DNA from 2 places in the Halomonas sp. DP8Y7-1 genome. Region 1 is predicted to be linked to the other one. Evidence: riboswitches for the same ligand, from Rfam matches in the RefSeq annotation. Region 1 holds a riboswitch; the other holds the start of a gene.

Region 1 (10,416 bases):
CGGCGCGGTCAGCGCGGCGCGATAGGGTACCGCGGCCACTACCGGCAGGCTCTGCTCGGATGCCGTGGCCAGTTGGTCCTGCCAGTGCTGGCGGTGGGCGCTGGCTTCACGATCACTGACGGAGGCCAGGGTCTGATCGCTGGCCGAGTCATCGCCGTCACTGGGCAGGCGCATCAGAATGGTGCCGAGGGTACGCCTGGAACCCACCGCGTCGATGCTCTGGCGATGGAAGGCCAGGCTCTTGGCCAGCTCCTTCAGGTCGCTCGTCTGGCCATCGGCGACCAGAATCACCTGGGCGTCCAGGGCGCTGGCAAGACGTACATTGAGATCCAGGGCGTAGGCGTTCTTGCGCAGGGGGCGAATGCCTTCCACGACGATGAAGGCCGGCCGCTTGCCGGTCGCCGGTTTGGCGACCCGTGAATGGCGTTCGACGGCAAGCTCAAGCAGACCGTCGCTGTCATTTCTGCCCAGGTAGTGCTCCACGTCTTCCCGGGGCACTGGACGAGGCGAGCCGATGCCCAGGGTGCTGGCGACCAGCGAGCGAGCCCTTTCGGCGCTGTTGCTATCGTCATCGATGCCCTCTGCCTGGCTGAATGGCTGCAGGAAGCCTGCCTCCAGGCCCAGGGTATCCAGTGCGCGCAGCATTCCCAGCGCCGCAGAGGTCAGGGCGACCCCCTCATCCACCGGGATCAACAGCAGGGTACGGGGTTGCAGGCTCATACGGCTTCCTCGGACCTGTCGGCCAGTGCCAGACGGGTGATCAGTGCTCGGGTCTGGCTGGCGATATAGCCTTCTTCATCGGTGGGAATGACGCGGATTTCCGGCGAACCGGACTCGCTGGCGTCATGGATGGCACCTTCGCTGCCGCGCGCAAGAGCGCTGTTGGCAGCGCTATCGAGATGCACGCCCAGCGCCTTGAGGTGGCCCAGCGTGCGGGCCCGAATCAGCGACGAGTTTTCTCCTATGCCGCCAGTGAAGGCGATGCCATCGACCCGAGGAAGCGCGCAGGCGAGACCGGCCAGGGTCTTGGCCAGGCGATAGCAGAACACTTCGATGGCCAGGGTCGCGCCGGGGTGTCCTGCGCCTGCGGCCTGCTCCAGCTCGCGCATGTCATTGGTCAGGCCAGATACGCCGAGAAGGCCGCTCTTCTGGTTGAGCAGCAGGTCAATCGATTCCAGCGACATCCCTAGCTGGCGGGCCAGATGGAGGTGCAGGCCCGGGTCGACGTCGCCACTGCGTGTGCCCATCACCAGCCCCTCCAGGGGCGTCATGCCCATGCTGGTATCCTGGCTTTCGCCTTCCCAGACTGCGGTTGCGGAGCAGCCATTGCCGAGATGGGCGATCAGCCAACCTCCGTGTCCCCGCTCGCTGACCTCGGCCAGGCGCTCGCTGACGTAGGCGTGACTGGAGCCGTGGAAGCCGTAGCGCCGGATGCCGTGGCGCTGATACAGGTCTTCGGGAATCGCATAGCGGTAGGCGTGGGCCGGCAGGGTCTGGTGGAAGGCGGTATCGAATACCGCCACCTGGGGCAGGTGCTCGAACAGACGTCGGGTGGCGGTGATGCCATCCAGGTTGGCCGGGTTATGCAAGGGTGCCAGGCTGACGGTCTGGCGAATGGTGCGGACTACCGTGTCGTCCAGCAGCGTGGCGCAGGTGAAGCGCTCGCCGCCGTGGACCACCCGGTGCCCGATGCCGACGGGACGTTGATCACCCAGGTGGTCGAGGATGGTCTTGAGCGCCAGGGCGTGGGTGGCTCGAGGTAGCGAAATGTCACGCCGGTTGCCGTGCTCTTCTTCCAGCTTCAGGCAGGCATCGTGGCTGCCCAGGCGCTCAGCAATGCCTGATATCCGAGGTGCGCCAGGGGTCTGATCGACCAGCGCAAACTTGATCGAGGAGGAGCCGCAGTTGATCACCAGTATCGGGGCTTTCATGCCATCTCCAGAGAAAGACGCCTTGTTAAGGCGTGTAAACGGGGGGGGGGATGGCGGCGAATCTAGCACCGCGGCCGGTGCCTCATAATTGTCCTGGGGAGGTAGGGAGGGCCAGTTGCTGGTGGAACAGCACAGCTTGTGACGACCATCAAGTGACAGGGCAAAGAGGTTAGACTTTGGTAGCAATTTGTGCGATGCAGCGTGAAGGCTGCCGGCGGCCCTGAATCTCCGCCGCAGCATTCGCTTTGCGGCAGCCTCCTTCCCGCCCGCGGGGCCGCGGGCGGGAAGGAGGCCGTGATGGGCTTGCGTCAGACTTCCTTGTACAGGGCACCGCCTTGCTGGCGGAAGGCTTGTGCCTGCGCCTCCATGCCCGCCATGACCGCCTCGCTGTCGCCGTCCAGGCCGTTGTCGCGGGCATAGTCTCGGACTTCCTGGCTGATCTTCATGGAGCAGAACTTGGGTCCGCACATGGAGCAGAAGTGGGCCACCTTGGCCGCGTCCTTGGGCAGCGTCTCGTCGTGGTAGGCGCGGGCCGTGTCCGGGTCCAGGCCCAGGTTGAACTGGTCCTCCCAGCGGAACTCGAAGCGTGCCTTGGACAGCGCATTGTCCCGGCGCTGAGCGCCGGGGTGCCCCTTGGCCAGATCCGCCGCATGGGCGGCGATCTTGTACGTGATGATCCCGGTCTTGACGTCGTCCTTGTCGGGCAGGCCCAGGTGCTCCTTGGGGGTGACGTAGCAGAGCATGGCGCAGCCGTACCAGCCGATCATCGCCGCGCCGATGCCTGAGGTGATGTGGTCATAGCCGGGAGCGATGTCGGTGACCAGCGGGCCCAGGGTGTAGAAGGGCGCCTCGTCGCAGTACTCGAGCTGCTTGTCCATGTTCTCCTTGATCAGGTGCATGGGCACGTGGCCGGGCCCTTCTATCATCACCTGCACGTCGTGCTTCCAGGCAATGTGGGTCAGCTCGCCCAGGGTCTTGAGTTCGGCCATCTGAGCTTCGTCATTGGCATCTGCCACGGATCCCGGGCGCAGCCCATCGCCCAGCGAGAAGGCCACGTCATACTGCTTGCAGATCTCGCAGATCTCCTCGAAGTGGGTGTAGAGGAAGCTTTCCTGGTGGTGATAGAGGCACCACTTGGCCATGATCGAGCCCCCCCGCGAGACGATGCCGGTGACTCGGCCAGCGGTCAGCGGCACATAGCGAAGAAGCACACCGGCGTGGATGGTGAAATAGTCCACCCCCTGTTCCGCCTGCTCGATCAAGGTGTCGCGAAAGACCTCCCAGGTCAGGTCCTCGGCCACGCCCTTGACCTTTTCCAGCGCCTGATAGAGTGGCACGGTACCGATTGGCACCGGTGAGTTGCGGATGATCCACTCACGGGTTTCATGGATGTTCTGTCCAGTGGACAGGTCCATGATCGTATCCGCCCCCCAGCGAATCCCCCAGGTCATCTTGTCCACTTCCTCTTCGATGGAGGAGGTCACCGCAGAGTTGCCTAGATTGCCGTTGATCTTCACCAGAAAGTTACGCCCGATGATCATCGGCTCGGCTTCGGGATGATTGATGTTGGCCGGGATGATGGCACGTCCGGCGGCCACTTCCTGGCGCACGAACTCGGGGGTGATCTCATCCGGCAAACGGGCTCCGAACGACTGGCCGGGGTGCTGGTGGCCAAGTATCGCTTCGACCTCGTCACTGCCACGATAAGGGTCCTGAAGGGCCTGTCGACGTTGATTCTCGCGAAGTGCAATGAACTCCATTTCCGGTGTGATGATGCCGCGCCGCGCGTAATGCAATTGGGTGACGTTGCCCGGGCGGCCATCGGCGGTCCTGGTGGCGCGGCGTGGTGTGCGCGTCAGCTCGAAGCGCAGCGGTGCCAGCAGTGGGTCATTGGCACGCCGGCGGCCGTACTCGGAGGTGGGACCGTCGAGCCACTCGGTGTCGTTGCGCTCCTCAATCCAGGGCCTGCGCAACTCGGCCAGTCCCTTGCGCAGATCGACCTGTATCGCCGGGTCGGTATAGGGGCCTGAGGTGTCGTACACCAGTAGCGGTGGATTGGCTTCGTCGGCGCCTGAAGTGCGCGTCGGCGACAGGGTGATTTCGCGAAATGGCACCCGCAGGTCGGGGCGGGAGCCCTCTACATAGACCTTGCGAGAGCCTGGCAGGGGAGTGACGGCGGCCTGGTCGACCCTGGCCGTCTCGGCCAGGAAGTGGGCGTCATGGCGGGATCTCGGATGAGACGAGGGATGGTCGAGTGACATAGGTGGTTTCCTCTCACGGCGGTGCAGGGCAAGTGGCGTCGCCCTGATGGTGGTAATGGCACGTCGCGAGGGAGAAGGGGGCGTCGAGGCCGTGGCCGTGAGCGCTTGATCCCTACGCTGGTCCTCGCCTCGATGCCGTAACATCGGGGGTATCCCCAGATCAGGTTCAACGGGTCTCATGCGCTGCATGATCTCAGCCGCTGGCTGCGGCACCCCGTCAAGCGTTGCTGTTGTCAGCTTGTCTGTGTTGTCGAGCGCGATCGCCCAGGTCGATCGCCCAAAGGCGTCGCCAAGGTCAGTCGCTCAGCTCCAGTCCCATCTGCCAGAAGTCGGTCTCGAGACGGGTCGCGTCGCTAAAGATGCGCGCCAGCCGGTCGAAACGAGCGCTCGATACCTGGCTGAGCTGGTCGTCGAGCCAGTGCCTTTCGCGCACGGCCGAGGCCTGAAAGTCAGGGCTTGCGTACATGGTGATCCAGGCATCGTAGGGATTGTCGCCACCACGCAGCGTCTCGGGATGATCCGCCAGCCAGCGACCGATATCGGCGTAGCCGACCATGCAGGGCGCCAGGGCAACGTGCAGGTCCAGCAGATCACCACGACTGCCGGTGTCGAGGACGTAGCGGGTATAGGCCAGGGTGGCACGTGCCTCCGGTAGACGGCTGAGCTCGCTGTCGTCAATGCCCCATTCTCGGCAGTAGGCAAGATGCAGGCCCAGTTCGACCTCGAGGATCGTCTGCATCCCCTTGAAGGCCCCCTGCAAGCTCTCCAGGTCCTGGCTCTTGTAGGCAGCAAGGGCGTAGGCGCGTGAAAACTGCAGGAGAAACAGGTAGTCCTGCTTCAGATAGTGGCGAAAGCTGGCGTCATTCAGGTCGCCGCGCCCAAGTGCACGAACGAAGTCGTGCTCGGTATAGCGCCGCCAGTCGTCGCGGCAGGCAGCGATCAGATCGTTGAAGCAATAGCCCATGATAGCTCCGGCATAGTGGATCCGGTGGGCGGGGCAGAGAAGGACGGCGGGGAGGAAGGGCAGGCCCCCGCAGGGAAGGCGTGCCACCGCCTGATTCCCTACGCCGGTTCAAGGTGTGAGTCCACACCGCACCCGGATCAGGTTCCACGGGATCGGTGCTGTCGGGCCGCTACACCACGCTGGCCCTGCACCATCTCAGCCGGATTGACCGGCACCCCGTCAAGCGAGTCGACCGCAGTCTAGCACGCCCCTGCGGCTTTGCCAGACACCACTTTCGGATAGCATCGGAAGGGGGCGTCAAGGGAGGTTGTCGAGAGAGACTACCTAATGATGACGCCGCGGCCATGAGGGTCACGGCCGCGGCGTCCTGCACCGACGCTGATGATGGCTTATGATGGATCAGCGACGATCTGGCGTGGGGGTGTCGATCGGGTGGCCAGGGTCGCTGTGCACCTCAGCCGATTGATGGGGGCGTCGGAAGGACTGCACAGGCATGTCTCGGGGACGCTCGCTGGGGGGAGCGGCCGGCGCGCCCGATGAGGGTAGCTGACTCTCGATGTGTAGATCGGCGACGACCCTGGGGGGGCGTGTCTCACTGGGTACCAGCAGAAGCCCGGCGCGGGCCAGGCGGCGGCCGATGGTCAGGCTGGAGCTCCAGCGCACCAGCGGAGCCGCCAGCACCAGGCCGAGCCAGACGGGCGTCAGCCAGAGAAAGAAGCTCGGAGTGTAGGCCCAGGTGACAAGAGCCCACACCGCACCAATCAGCGACCACAGCCAGGTATGGCGGAAGGCTTCCCGCCAGGGCAGTGCCCGCCCCTCTCGGGATTGCGGGTCCCAGGCAACGGTACGACCGGTCAGCACCTGGATCACGAAACGGCTGTGGAAGACCATCATCAGCGGTGCGATCAGCATGGCGAACAGGGTCTCCACCAGCATGCTCAAGACCAGTTTTGGGCGTCCCCCGTAGCCCTCTGGATCCCGCATGAGACCAAGTATCAGTCCCAGCACCTTGGGCATCAGCAGCATGCCCAAGGTGCCGATCAACAAGGGAATGATCAGGTTGGGCGGAGCGATGGGCCAGTCAGGGAACAACTGCGAGCTGGCGGTGAAGAAGTTCGTGGGAACGAGAGCCCTGATCAGCGCATCGATGGTACTGATGACCAGGATCGCCAGCCACACCAGCGACGACAGGTAGGCCAGCGCGCCGAAGAAGAAGTGCAGACGGCTCAGCACATGCAGGCCGTGGCCATTCAGCAGGCGCAGATGCTGCAGGTTGCCCTGTACCCAACGTCGATCACGCTTGGCATAGTCGAGAATGTGGCTGGGCATTTCCTCATAGCTGCCGCCCAGGTCGGTGCGCATGCGCACCTGCCAGCCGGCTCGGCGCAACAGCGCTGCCTCGACAAAGTCATGACTGAGGATATCGCCACCCAGGGGCGGCTTGCCGGGGAGCTCGGGAAGGCCACAGGCGTCGGTGAACGCGTCCACCCGAATGATGGCATTGTGGCCAAAATAGTTGGCTGCGGTGGCGTGCCAGAAGCTCAGCCCTGCCGCCAGCATGGGCGAGTAAAGCGCGGCAGCGAATTGATTGCAGCGCCCGAACAGACTTTGCTGGCGCACGGGAATGGGCACCGTCTGAAGGAGCCCCAGTCGAGGATTGGCCATCATCTCGTCGATGAGCTCGACCACCGTGGTACCGCTCATCAGACTGTCGGCGTCGACCACCAGCATATAGTCGTAGTGGCTGCCCCAGCGGGTGCAGAAGTCGCCCAAGTTGCCTGCCTTGCGTCCTGCGTTGCTGTCCCGGTGGCGATAGTGCAGCCGGCAGTGGCCCTCGAGTCGCTGCTGCAGCGCTGCCATGGCGGCCTTTTCTTCCGCCACGACGGCGTCGTCGGTGCTATCGCTGAGCACGAAGGCCTCGACGTCGATGCCCTCCGGCAGCTCGCCAAGGTCCATGCAGGTCGTCTCGAGCCCAGCCGCGACCCGGGCCACGTCCTCGTTGTGGATCGGCATGACCAAGGCGGTGCGAGAGCGAGAGCCGGCGGGCCTCATCGGTCCGGGGCCACGCCGCTTGAGGCTCAAGGGGTCACGCCCAGTGAGGTGAAGCACAAACCCGATCACGGCGCTCCAGAAGGCCATGGTGATCCAACCGAAGGTGATCGCAAACAGCCCCAGGATGGCCATTTCCAGGGGAGTGATGCCCTCGACATACAGGATCTTGAACATGGTCCAGACACCCAGCGCGGTGGTGGCGGCAATGGCCATGCCTACCAGCGTTCTGCGCCACCGGGGCCAGGGGACTTCCGGGGTATGCTCGTTCATCGGGGACTCCAGATGCTGTTCCAGGTTTCGCTCAGGCGCTGGTCGCGCAGCATCAAGGTCAGGCGCAGGTCTGCCGGCGTTTCGCCGTCAGGCAGCAGCTTGAAGCTGGCCCGCCAGGTGTCTCCATCGGGCAGCGCTGTCACCTTGGTTTCCGTCGTCTCGCCACTGGACGTGGTCAGGTGCACGCTGACCGGCTGGCTCGCATCGAGACCCTCGAGCTCGCCGCCGCGGAAGTCGATGATGAACTGCCTGAGCTGTTCGTCGGGGGGATTGCTCTGACCGGGAATGCCACCCCAGCCCTGGCGTGACCTGACGACCCGCGCCAGGGGTTCCTCCATGGGGGTGTCAGCGAAGGTCCAGGTCTGATACCGATAGGTGCGTGACTCTCCCGCCTTGAGGGGCGAGGAGGGGACCCAGTAGGCCGTGATATTGTCGTGGGTCTCGCTGTCGGTCGGAATTTCGATCAATTCCACGTGGCCTTCTCCCCAGTCGCCAGCGGGCTGTACCCACTGACTTGGGCGGCGTTCGTAGCGGGCTTCCATGTCCAGATAGGCATCGAAGTGGCGCGGACGCTGGACCAGGCCGAAGCCCCTGGGAGAGGTATCCTGCAAGCCAGAGATCTGCAGGTCTGCGGGATTATCGAGAACGCGCCAGGTCCATTCGCCAGAACTGGTGGCCATCAGCAGCCCGCTGGAGTCATGCACGCGGATGCGATAGTCATCTTCTTCCTGCCGATCCATTTCGCCATGCAGGAACATGCTGGTCAGCGGGGCGACCCCGAGCTTTTCGACATCGCTGCGGGCGAACAGTCGCGCTTCGGTGTCGACGACAGTGTTCTTGCCAGGCGCAATCTCGAAGCGGTAGGCCCCGGCCAGCGACGGGCTGTCCAGCAGCGCCAGAACCGTCATACGATTGGCGTCAGCCTCAGGCTGGACCAGCCAGAACTCGCGAAAGGAGGGGAACTCTTCGCCCTGGGGCATGGCCGTATCGATCGCCAAGCCTCTTGCGGAGAGCCCGTAGCCCTGGTTTCTGCCCACCAGGCGGAAGTAGGAAGCGCCGAGGAATACGGCAAACTCGTCGTCGACATCCGCTCGGTTGAGCGGGTAATGCAGACGGAAGCCGGCATAGCCCTGGTCGCCGAGATCCAGTTCGGCCAGCTCAGCAGCATCGTCGTCGTAGCGAAAGCGCTGCTGCTCGAAGGGCAGGGTGCGCACCTCACCATCTTCGAGAAGATGGATATCGACCGGCTGGTCGTAGAGAAAGCCGGGATGGAACAGCTCCACCTGAAAGTTGCCGTGATCGCGCCAAAGCGCCTGTTCATCGCGGTAGCGAATCTGCCGGTAGCGGTCGTAGCCCATCTCGGCCACGGCGTCAGGCAGTGTACTCTCTGGCGCTTCGTAGGGCGCTTCGGCCAGGGTTCTCGCCTGATCGGTCACCTGTTCGAAAAGGCTGTCGGCATCCACCGCCAGCGCGGGTGCGCTGACCAGCATGCCGGCCAGTGCCCATGATGCAGCGGCCTTCCAGTGGGGGCGGCCGCGTCCACTGACGCGGGCTGACTCGGCTGGGTAGGCAGTGGGCGGTGTCGACCGTCCGCAGATGACTCGGGTGTTCACGTTCGCTCTCCTTGCGGCCTGATGGCACCGAACTGCCAGTGCTCTGTCAGGCGGAACCAGTGGGACGTTGGGCAGTGGGCGTCGGGACCTGTCACGGCTATCGCGGAGCCATCACGGTCTGCCGCGGATCGCCGTGATACGTGACCATCGCCGCGACTGCCGTTGCGGCGATGGTCGAGAGGCGGTCAGCCAGCAGGTCGCGTGTCTCACTTTGCCCATATTTGTGCTGAAACGGCTATCCATGCTCTCCACACTCTAGCCTATTGTCTGATGGTAAAGATGCAATAGATGGGTTCTACCTGCCTTTGAGAGGAGGTGGAAAGTGAGGTTCCGTGTCGTCTTCTGGCGACAAAATTGCGAAGAAATGTATCCCTGCGGATACATGTCGCAGGGGCAAGGGCAGGAGAGAAGGGGAAGGGGAAGAGACAGGGACAAGAGAATAGACAGGAGAAGAGACTGATTCGGCAGGTAAGGCGCGAGGCAGCAGGGGCGCCCGCGTTGGCGGGTGTCGGCTCGGCTGCGTCAGATGGCTACCACAGCCAGCTGTCCAGCCGAGGCGGCGGCAGCCGCCGGTGTAGCGCGCGCCAGCCGATGATGCAGCGAATCACGAACCAGGCACTGACCAGCAGTGGTGGCAAGGCCAGGCCGATGACCAGAACCGTCAGCACCGCCGCGGCGGCCCCATACACCAGGCCGATCCAGAAGGTTCGAATCAGGTAGTGATAGTGGGCCCGAAGCCACGGCGGGGCATCCTTGCGGTACACGTAGGCCACGATCAGCGCGATCAGCAGGGTCAGGAACCCGGTGACCAGGCCCGCCAGGTACATCACGTACAAGGCGTGCCCTACATGGGTGTCGCGGGAGATCGAGTCCTGAGGACGGGTCACTTCATATTCCTCGAACTGTACAGCCGGTGGCGGCGGAAGTCGGGATCGCCGCGCTGCTCTTCCAGGGTCTTGGTGAAGCGCTTGTACTCCCATTGGTACTGGGCGGGTTCGAGCGCGATGACCTCTTCGATGCTGGCATTGACACCGGTACAGGAGGTCGTCTCGTCGGCATCGTAGACCCGCTCGTCGGCGGCCAGGAAGTGCAGGGCAAACCCTCGCCCGGGTAGGCGCAGGGCGACGCCTGTCACCACCCGTGCTTCGGTGCGTCCCACCAGCTTTGGCAGCAGGGTGGCGGTATAGGCCGGGCGTCCGAAGAAGGGAGCAAAGACACCGCTGCCCCAGCTGGGCTCCTGGTCCGGCAGGATGCCGACGGCCTCGCAGCGCTTCAGCGCCTTGAGCAGGGCGGCGACCCCTCTTGGATTGGTCGGCACAAGGCTG
Region 2 (6,853 bases), 120 kb from region 1:
AAAAAGCCTTTTCAAATCAACTACTTTTACCACTCTTCACCGCCTGTGACGTTTGCTCGTCGCCGGCAGCGGATGCGTACTTTACGGATCTCGAGGCAGCTTGGCAATAGCCTGAATCAAAAAAACTCATCAGCGCATGACGGCTCTGTTATGTCCTCGCCATAACGTTCGCGGGGACCCACCTTTAGTCGCCGTCATTGCCACATCCATACACCGTCGCAAGGCATCAGCACGCAAAAGGCCCTGGCATCGCCAAGGCCTTCACGCCACTACACCTGGCAAGAGACCTCGCAAGACGCCTCGCAAGACACCTTGCAGGGAACGAGCACTAGCGCGCCGAAAGCGAAGACCATCCAAAGACCATCCAAAGACCAGCCTCTGTTTAGGCCATATGACGCTTGCCACATACCCGGTTGCGTCCGGCGTGTTTTGCGGCGTACAGCTCTTGATCCACGCGCTCAAATAGCGACGTAAACGTCTCCCCCTTGGTGTACGCACCGACGCCCATGCTGATGGTGATGTTCAACTGCTGACCGTCTGCAAGTTCGATCTGGCTCTGGCTGATGGCCTGACATACACGCTGCGCCGCGCTCATGGCCTCCTCCAATGCGGCATGACGCATGACGATAACGAACTCCTCGCCTCCGGTACGGGCCACCAGGTCACCATCACGCAGACACTGCTCAACGGCCTGACCGAGCCACACCAAGACCTGGTCTCCTACCACATGCCCATAGTGGTCATTCACTTGCTTGAAGAAGTCGATGTCCAGCACAGCCAGGGCAAAGCCCGTCCCCCGTGAAGTGCACTCCTCTATAAGTTCGTCGACATAGCGATCGAGCTGCGCCCGATTGGGCAATCCCGTGAGCGGGTCACGCAATGCCTGATCTTCCAGCTCGTCGCGCTCTCTCTTGATCCGCGCTACGTCCAGCTCGTTGGTAATCACTCGCTCTACTGCACCGGTCAGCAGACGCACCAGCTCAATATCAACCTCTGAAAAGGGCTGGCGACGAGGTCTAGCGCTGGAAAAATTAAGCGTTCCCCAGACGGAGCCCTCTATCCAAATGGGCGCACCAATATAGGTTTCCAACTGAAACGCCTGGTAACAGGGGTGCCCGCTAACACGCTCATCACACCTGGCATGATGGGTAGCAAAGACGTCACACGCATCAAGGGTAAGACGGCAATACGTATCCCCCAGAGGAAAGGTATCCCCAGGACCTACCGGCGCCCCATCACTGGCCGCCCAGCGCACGCTGTACTGCTCACCCACCACCTCGCTGACCAGCGCGATGTCCAGGCCCAGGTAAACAAGGGCATCTCGCAGCAGCATGTCGACAATCTCGGACGTCTCGATATCCGTGCGGTTAACGCCGGTGTGCACATCCCGTAGCAGCTGAATCATCGATCGGTATTCAGAGACGTCCTGAATGATGGCGTAGAAGCCCGCGACACCGTCATCCACGATATCCGGCAAGTAGTTCACCTTGAAAAATGCTCTCCTGCCGTCCTGCAATACCAGTGAATCCTCGTAGCTGACCTCTACCCCCGCCAGGGCACGCGCGAAGCGCGGCTGAATCTTCGCATAGGAGGAGGCGTCGAGCACCGATGCCACTGGCTGACCTGCCAATTCAGACGACGTAAGGCCAATGAAGTCCTGATATGCCTGATTGTTGAAGCGAAAGCACAGGTCTCGATCCACGTAGGCCACCATGACTGGAAGATGATCCGCTAGCCGAGCCACCACACCATGGTCAGGTCGTTGCTGCATCGGCAGACGCAGCACCATGCTGCCATCAGGCAGCATCACGTAAGCCGAGCTACGGCTTTGCCCCCTTCCCTGCTCATCCCACTGCCTGCCCGCACCCGCCATGGCTTCTGCAAGCCTGGCGGAGTGCCCCTGCAGCTCCGACAACGAACGTCCGACAACCTCATCGCGAGATCCTCCCAACACCGACGCACAATCGCCGGCCACGTCTAGCACCACCGCCGCTGGCGACACCCTGACGAGTACCGTCCCGGCAAGCGTCAATGCTTCTCGCACCCAGGCATACTGGTCCATGCTGGCTCTCCTGGTCGTTCCCCTGACGTGATAGGACGCACAAGCATCCTTCTGGCCTGCTAATGAATTTGGCTGTTTGTATGGTTGAATGCATCAGAATTTTCCACGCTGCGTGGACAGCACGTTCGCTCACGGTGCTCAAGAGGCGAATGCCATGTATTACCAGAACTTGATGGCGATCGAGAGAGCTCTCTCGCTCACGTACCAAGGACATGCCGCCTGGCTGGTGACTCAACTGGGCAGCGCTTACGGTCTTGTGGATTACCGTATGCAGACCACTCAAGCGGAGCCGGTTGACGACGACGGCAACGCCTACCGACTACCGCATCCGTTTAAGGACCAGCGCCAGCACGCCGACGTCCATCACTCCCCCCTGACGACAGTCCATGTCAGCCAGGGTCGCGACCACGTCGCGGAACTACTGCTGCCGGACAGCCCGACACAGACCCATCTGGAAGTCCTGCACGCGACGCTGCTCGGACAACCTTCGCTGGTTCGCCTTATCAACTTAAATGGCTCCCCCGCCCGACTGAGGCGTGCCGAGCAACATGAGCCACTGGTACAGCAATGCGATCAGCTGCTTGCGCTGCTGGTCCAACCTGCGCTGCGCCTGGTAATGGCTGGGCAGATCAGGGACGTACATCGCATTGGCCTGCATGCCCATCAGAGGGGATTCGAAGTCATCTGGTGCAGAGGCCAGCCAGGCACTGCGCTTGCCGAGGACACTGTCTCACCAGACACTCCCACGTCAGGCCTGTCCTTTCCCATGTCAGACCTGTCCTTTCCCATGGAAGTCCAGCACGCTGAAGCTGCCCACTTTCTTGCCGGCGGCGGAGGGCATCGGCGCACCCTCGTGCTGAACGCTACCTCTGATACGTCGCTGGCAGAGGTGGCGAAGAGCTCGGGTTGCTTCGACTGCAACAACAACCCCCACCCCAGGCTCTCGGAGACGACCCACTGGCTGGATCGGGCCTGCCAAACACTGTCACTCGAGGGGCGTTAGCGGCGCGATGCTTCCGCAACGAGCGCCCTACCTTTCTGCAATTGACAGCCCCGCGAGCCGGCCCTAGTCTGGACCTCTTCCTAGGGGAGCCCTATTGGCCATACAGGTCGTGACAGCGCCGCGACAGTGCTGTATCGCACCAAGGCCATAGCACGGGGCTGAGATTCCGCATTGCGCGGTAACCCTTTGAACCTGATCCGGGTCATGCCGGCGAAGGGAAGGATGGTTGCCGCACTCCCTCTTTCTTCCTGCCCGCCGTCCGTCCCGATGTCCACTGGTCCCTGCGGACAACGATAAGAAAGAGGTTTCTCTCGATGATGCTCGACCCTCTCTGGACGGCGCTGTGGCTGCTGCTGTGCGCTGCCATCTTTGCCATTCCAGGCCTGCTCTACGCCCGACGCCGTCGGGGCGGCCTTGATGACTACATCTCCGCACGTAACAGTCAGAACACTCGTGCCACGGTGCTGACGTTGATTGCCACCACACTGGGCACCTGGATCCTGTTTGGACCGGCCCAGGCTGCCACCTGGGGCGGTATCGCGGCGGTCATTGGCTACGCGCTCGGCTCCATGGTGCCTCGCCTGGTGATGATTCCTCTTGGTCGACGCATGCGGGAGCTGATTCCCGAAGGCCACGGCCTGACCGAGTTCGTGATCCACCGCTACGGCCGCACGATGTATGCGTTCACCCTGGCGATTATGCTGTTCTACCTGTTTATCTCTCTGGCTGCAGGGCTGACCGCCATCGCCCATATGGTGACCCTGCTGGCCCCCATCCCCCTCTGGCTGACCGCCAGCGTGGTGATGGTCGCTACCCTGCTCTACACCTTTTACGGCGGCCTGCGCACCACCATCTTCACTGACAAGGTGCAGATGCTGGTGATCCTGCCACTGCTGGCTCTCTTGCTCATGTTTGGCTGGCAGGCGGCGGGTGGCGTTGCGCCGACGCTCGAGGGGCTGCGCGAGCGTGCTCCGCAACTGCTGGATATCACCGATGCTGGCGGCCTGCGCGCTGGCCTGACCTTCTTTCTCGCGGTGATGCTGACGGGTCTGTTCTACCAAGGAACCTGGCAGAGGATCTATGCGGCCCGGGATACTCGCGTGCTCAGGCGTGGCTTCTGGATCGCGGGACTCTTCAACTTCCCGGTCATCGTGCTCATGGGTCTGTTCGGTCTGGCGTTCATCGGCCTGGGACTTGAGGGAGACGGCTCCGTCGCTCTGTTCAGCGTATTGTTGTCCGACGTGCCTCTGTGGTTTGCCTTGGCCCTGATTCCTCTTGGCCTTGCGCTGGTAATGAGTAGCGCCGACACAACGATCAATGCCACCTCCAGCATTATCGCCGTCGACATGCACAGGCTGCTGCCCCAGGCCAGTGAGGCGGCCTTGATGAGAATGGCACGCTGGCTCATCGTCGTCGCTGCAATACCAGTGACGTGGGTCGCTGCGCAGGGCTACAGCGTCCTCTACCTGTTCCTGCTGGCAGACCTGCTGTGCTCTGCCGCAGCCTTTCCGGTGTTTTTCGGCCTGTTCAACCGCCGCTATCACGGTCGCAATGCAGTGATCAGTACCGCAGCAGGTCTGCTGGCCGGACTGTGGATGTTCCCCTCGCCTAACGGTGGCACCGCGACACTCCTGGAATCTTTCCTGCTGGCTGCCTTTGTTCCGGTGCTGGTATCTCTCGTCCTGATGAAGCTGATGCCATCTCGGGAGAGCTACGACTTTGACCGAATGAGCGGCCTGGTGAGACGCTTCCAGAACTAAGGAAACGCTGAATAAATGTTTCGAGCGATGACAGGTCGGTAGCTGCCGGAGCGGAAAGACCGGAGTTTACATGCGGTTAAATGAGGATCTTGAGCACCGCCAGCAGCCGAGATATCGAGCGCAGTAATTTATGCAGTGTTTCCCTAAGGCAATCAAACCGACGCCACTGAACCGAAACCATAACGGCGGGGCGAGCTCCCCCGCTGTTATGGCGGATGTCTGTAGAGGCTGTCGTGCCTAGCAGCAGTGTGAACAAGACGCCAGCTCAGCAGCTGGGGCGTGACAATCCAAGATGGTCGCGCAGCGTCTTGCCCTCATATTCCCGGCGGAAGACCCCACGTCGCTGCAATTCCGGCACGACCTGCTCGACGAAGTCCTCGATGCCGTGAGGCAGTGAGGGTGGCATCAGGTTAAAGCCATCAGCCCCACCCTGTTCGACCCAGCGCTGCATCTCATCGGCAATTCCCTCCGGCGTGCCGACCATCGTGCAGTGCCCACCTCCAGCGGCAAGCCGTCCCATTAGCTGTCTCAGGGTTGGCCGTTCAGCCTCGATAATGCGCAGGATGGTGGCATAGCGTCCTTTCGGTCCTGTAAAGGCCTCCAGCGACGGCAGCGCGGGCACGGGCGCATCCAGCTCCCAGTGACTGACGTCCTGGCCGATAAACTGGCTCAACTGTCGCCGCGAGGCCTCTACCGGCAGCAACTCGTCGAGTTCACGCTGCTTGCGTCGGGCCTCTTCCTCGGTAGACCCGACGTAGGTCACAAGCCCCGGCATGATCGCCACCCTTGGACGGCCTGCGGCTTTCACCCTCGCCTTGAGGTCAGCGCAGTAAGCCTGGGCCGATGGCAGGTCGTAGGCCACCGCGTAAATGGCTTCGGCATAGCGTGCCGCCAGGTCTCGCCCCTGTTCTGATGCCCCGGCCTGAAATAGCACGGGATGGCCCTGTGGCGAGCGAGGCACCGTCAAGGGGCCATCGACCAGAAAATGCTCGCCGCGGTGATGAATCGGTTGCACTTGAGCAGCATCCGCATAATCGCCGTGGCGATCTCGCAGCAGCGCGCCATCGCTCCAGGAGTCCCACAGCGCCAGCACGGTATTGGCAAACTCTTCCGCTCTAGCGTAGCGCTGCGCGTGGCCCGGCATGCCTTCCAGGCCATGATTGCGCGCCTCGCTGTCGAACATTGACGTCACCAGGTTCCACCCAAGCCGTCCGCCCGAGATATGGTCCAGCGATGCCAGCATGCGAGCCGCATGAAATGGCGTATAGAAGGTGCTGGAGACGGTCGAGATCAGGCCGATATGCTGTGTGGCACGCGCCATCGCGGCAAGCATTGTCAGCGGCTCCAAGGTCCACAGCGGACCGTCTGCGACATTGCCCGCGGCATGGCCATCGGCAAAGAAAACCGCATCCAGGCGACCGCGTTCGGCAAGCTTGGCCAGCTCTTCGTAGTAGGCGATATCCGCCAATCGCTCGACGCTGGAACCAGGGTGTCGCCAGGCCGCCTTGTGATGACCGCAACCCAGGATGAAGAGATTCAAGTGCATGGAGGTCATCAGCCTTTCACCAGTCCGCCATCGACAATCAGATTCTGCCCGGTGATGGCCCTGGCCCACGGAGAAGCCAACAGCAGTACCGCGTCTGCAAACTCTTGCGGGGTGGTCACCCGTCGCAGCGGTGTGTTGGCGGCGATGAGGTCAAACACCGCGTCTGGTGTGGCCCTGGAAGCATCCGTCGTGCGCAGCAAGCCGCCGGACACCATATTGACGCTGATATTGTCTGGGCCGAGATCCTGCGCCAGCGTACGCGTCAGCGACAGCAGCGCCGCCTTGGCCGCGGTGTAGTCGTGATACGGCACCACCGGGTTCTGGAACAGGTTGGTACCGATATTGATGACACGCCCGACACCCGCCTCGCGCATGCCGGGAAGCGCTGCCTGAACCGTGTTGAGCGCACCACGCACCACACCCTGAAGTTGATGGTCCAGATGCTCCCAGCTCAGCGAGTCAGGCCCAGGCCGTGCGTCCCC

Evidence for each region. Region 1 has a riboswitch for thiamine pyrophosphate ahead of thiC (phosphomethylpyrimidine synthase ThiC). Riboswitches for the same ligand answer to the same signal wherever they lie in the genome.
Region 2: another riboswitch for thiamine pyrophosphate. It lies ahead of KUV41_RS09315 (sodium:solute symporter family protein); the one in region 1 lies ahead of thiC (phosphomethylpyrimidine synthase ThiC).

The regions. Positions count from the first base shown of each region.
Region 1 is NZ_JAHVIN010000005.1:799,403-809,818, forward strand. Features, by position in the region: gene pta (phosphate acetyltransferase) at 1-720, opposite strand, end outside; gene KUV41_RS08770 (acetate/propionate family kinase) at 717-1,931, opposite strand; gene thiC (phosphomethylpyrimidine synthase ThiC) at 2,240-4,192, opposite strand; TPP riboswitch at 4,285-4,419, opposite strand; gene tenA (thiaminase II) at 4,488-5,156, opposite strand; TPP riboswitch at 5,234-5,385, opposite strand; gene mdoH (glucans biosynthesis glucosyltransferase MdoH) at 5,556-7,478, opposite strand; gene KUV41_RS08790 (glucan biosynthesis protein) at 7,475-9,091, opposite strand; gene KUV41_RS08795 (hypothetical protein) at 9,622-9,978, opposite strand; gene KUV41_RS08800 (lysophospholipid acyltransferase family protein) at 9,975-10,416, opposite strand, start outside.
Region 2 is NZ_JAHVIN010000005.1:920,975-927,827, reverse strand. Features, by position in the region: gene KUV41_RS09325 (diguanylate cyclase) at 383-2,062, opposite strand; gene KUV41_RS09320 (hypothetical protein) at 2,217-3,065, shown strand; TPP riboswitch at 3,138-3,301, shown strand; gene KUV41_RS09315 (sodium:solute symporter family protein) at 3,380-4,825, shown strand; gene KUV41_RS09310 (LLM class flavin-dependent oxidoreductase) at 5,091-6,380, opposite strand; gene KUV41_RS09305 (3-oxoacyl-ACP reductase) at 6,380-6,853, opposite strand, start outside.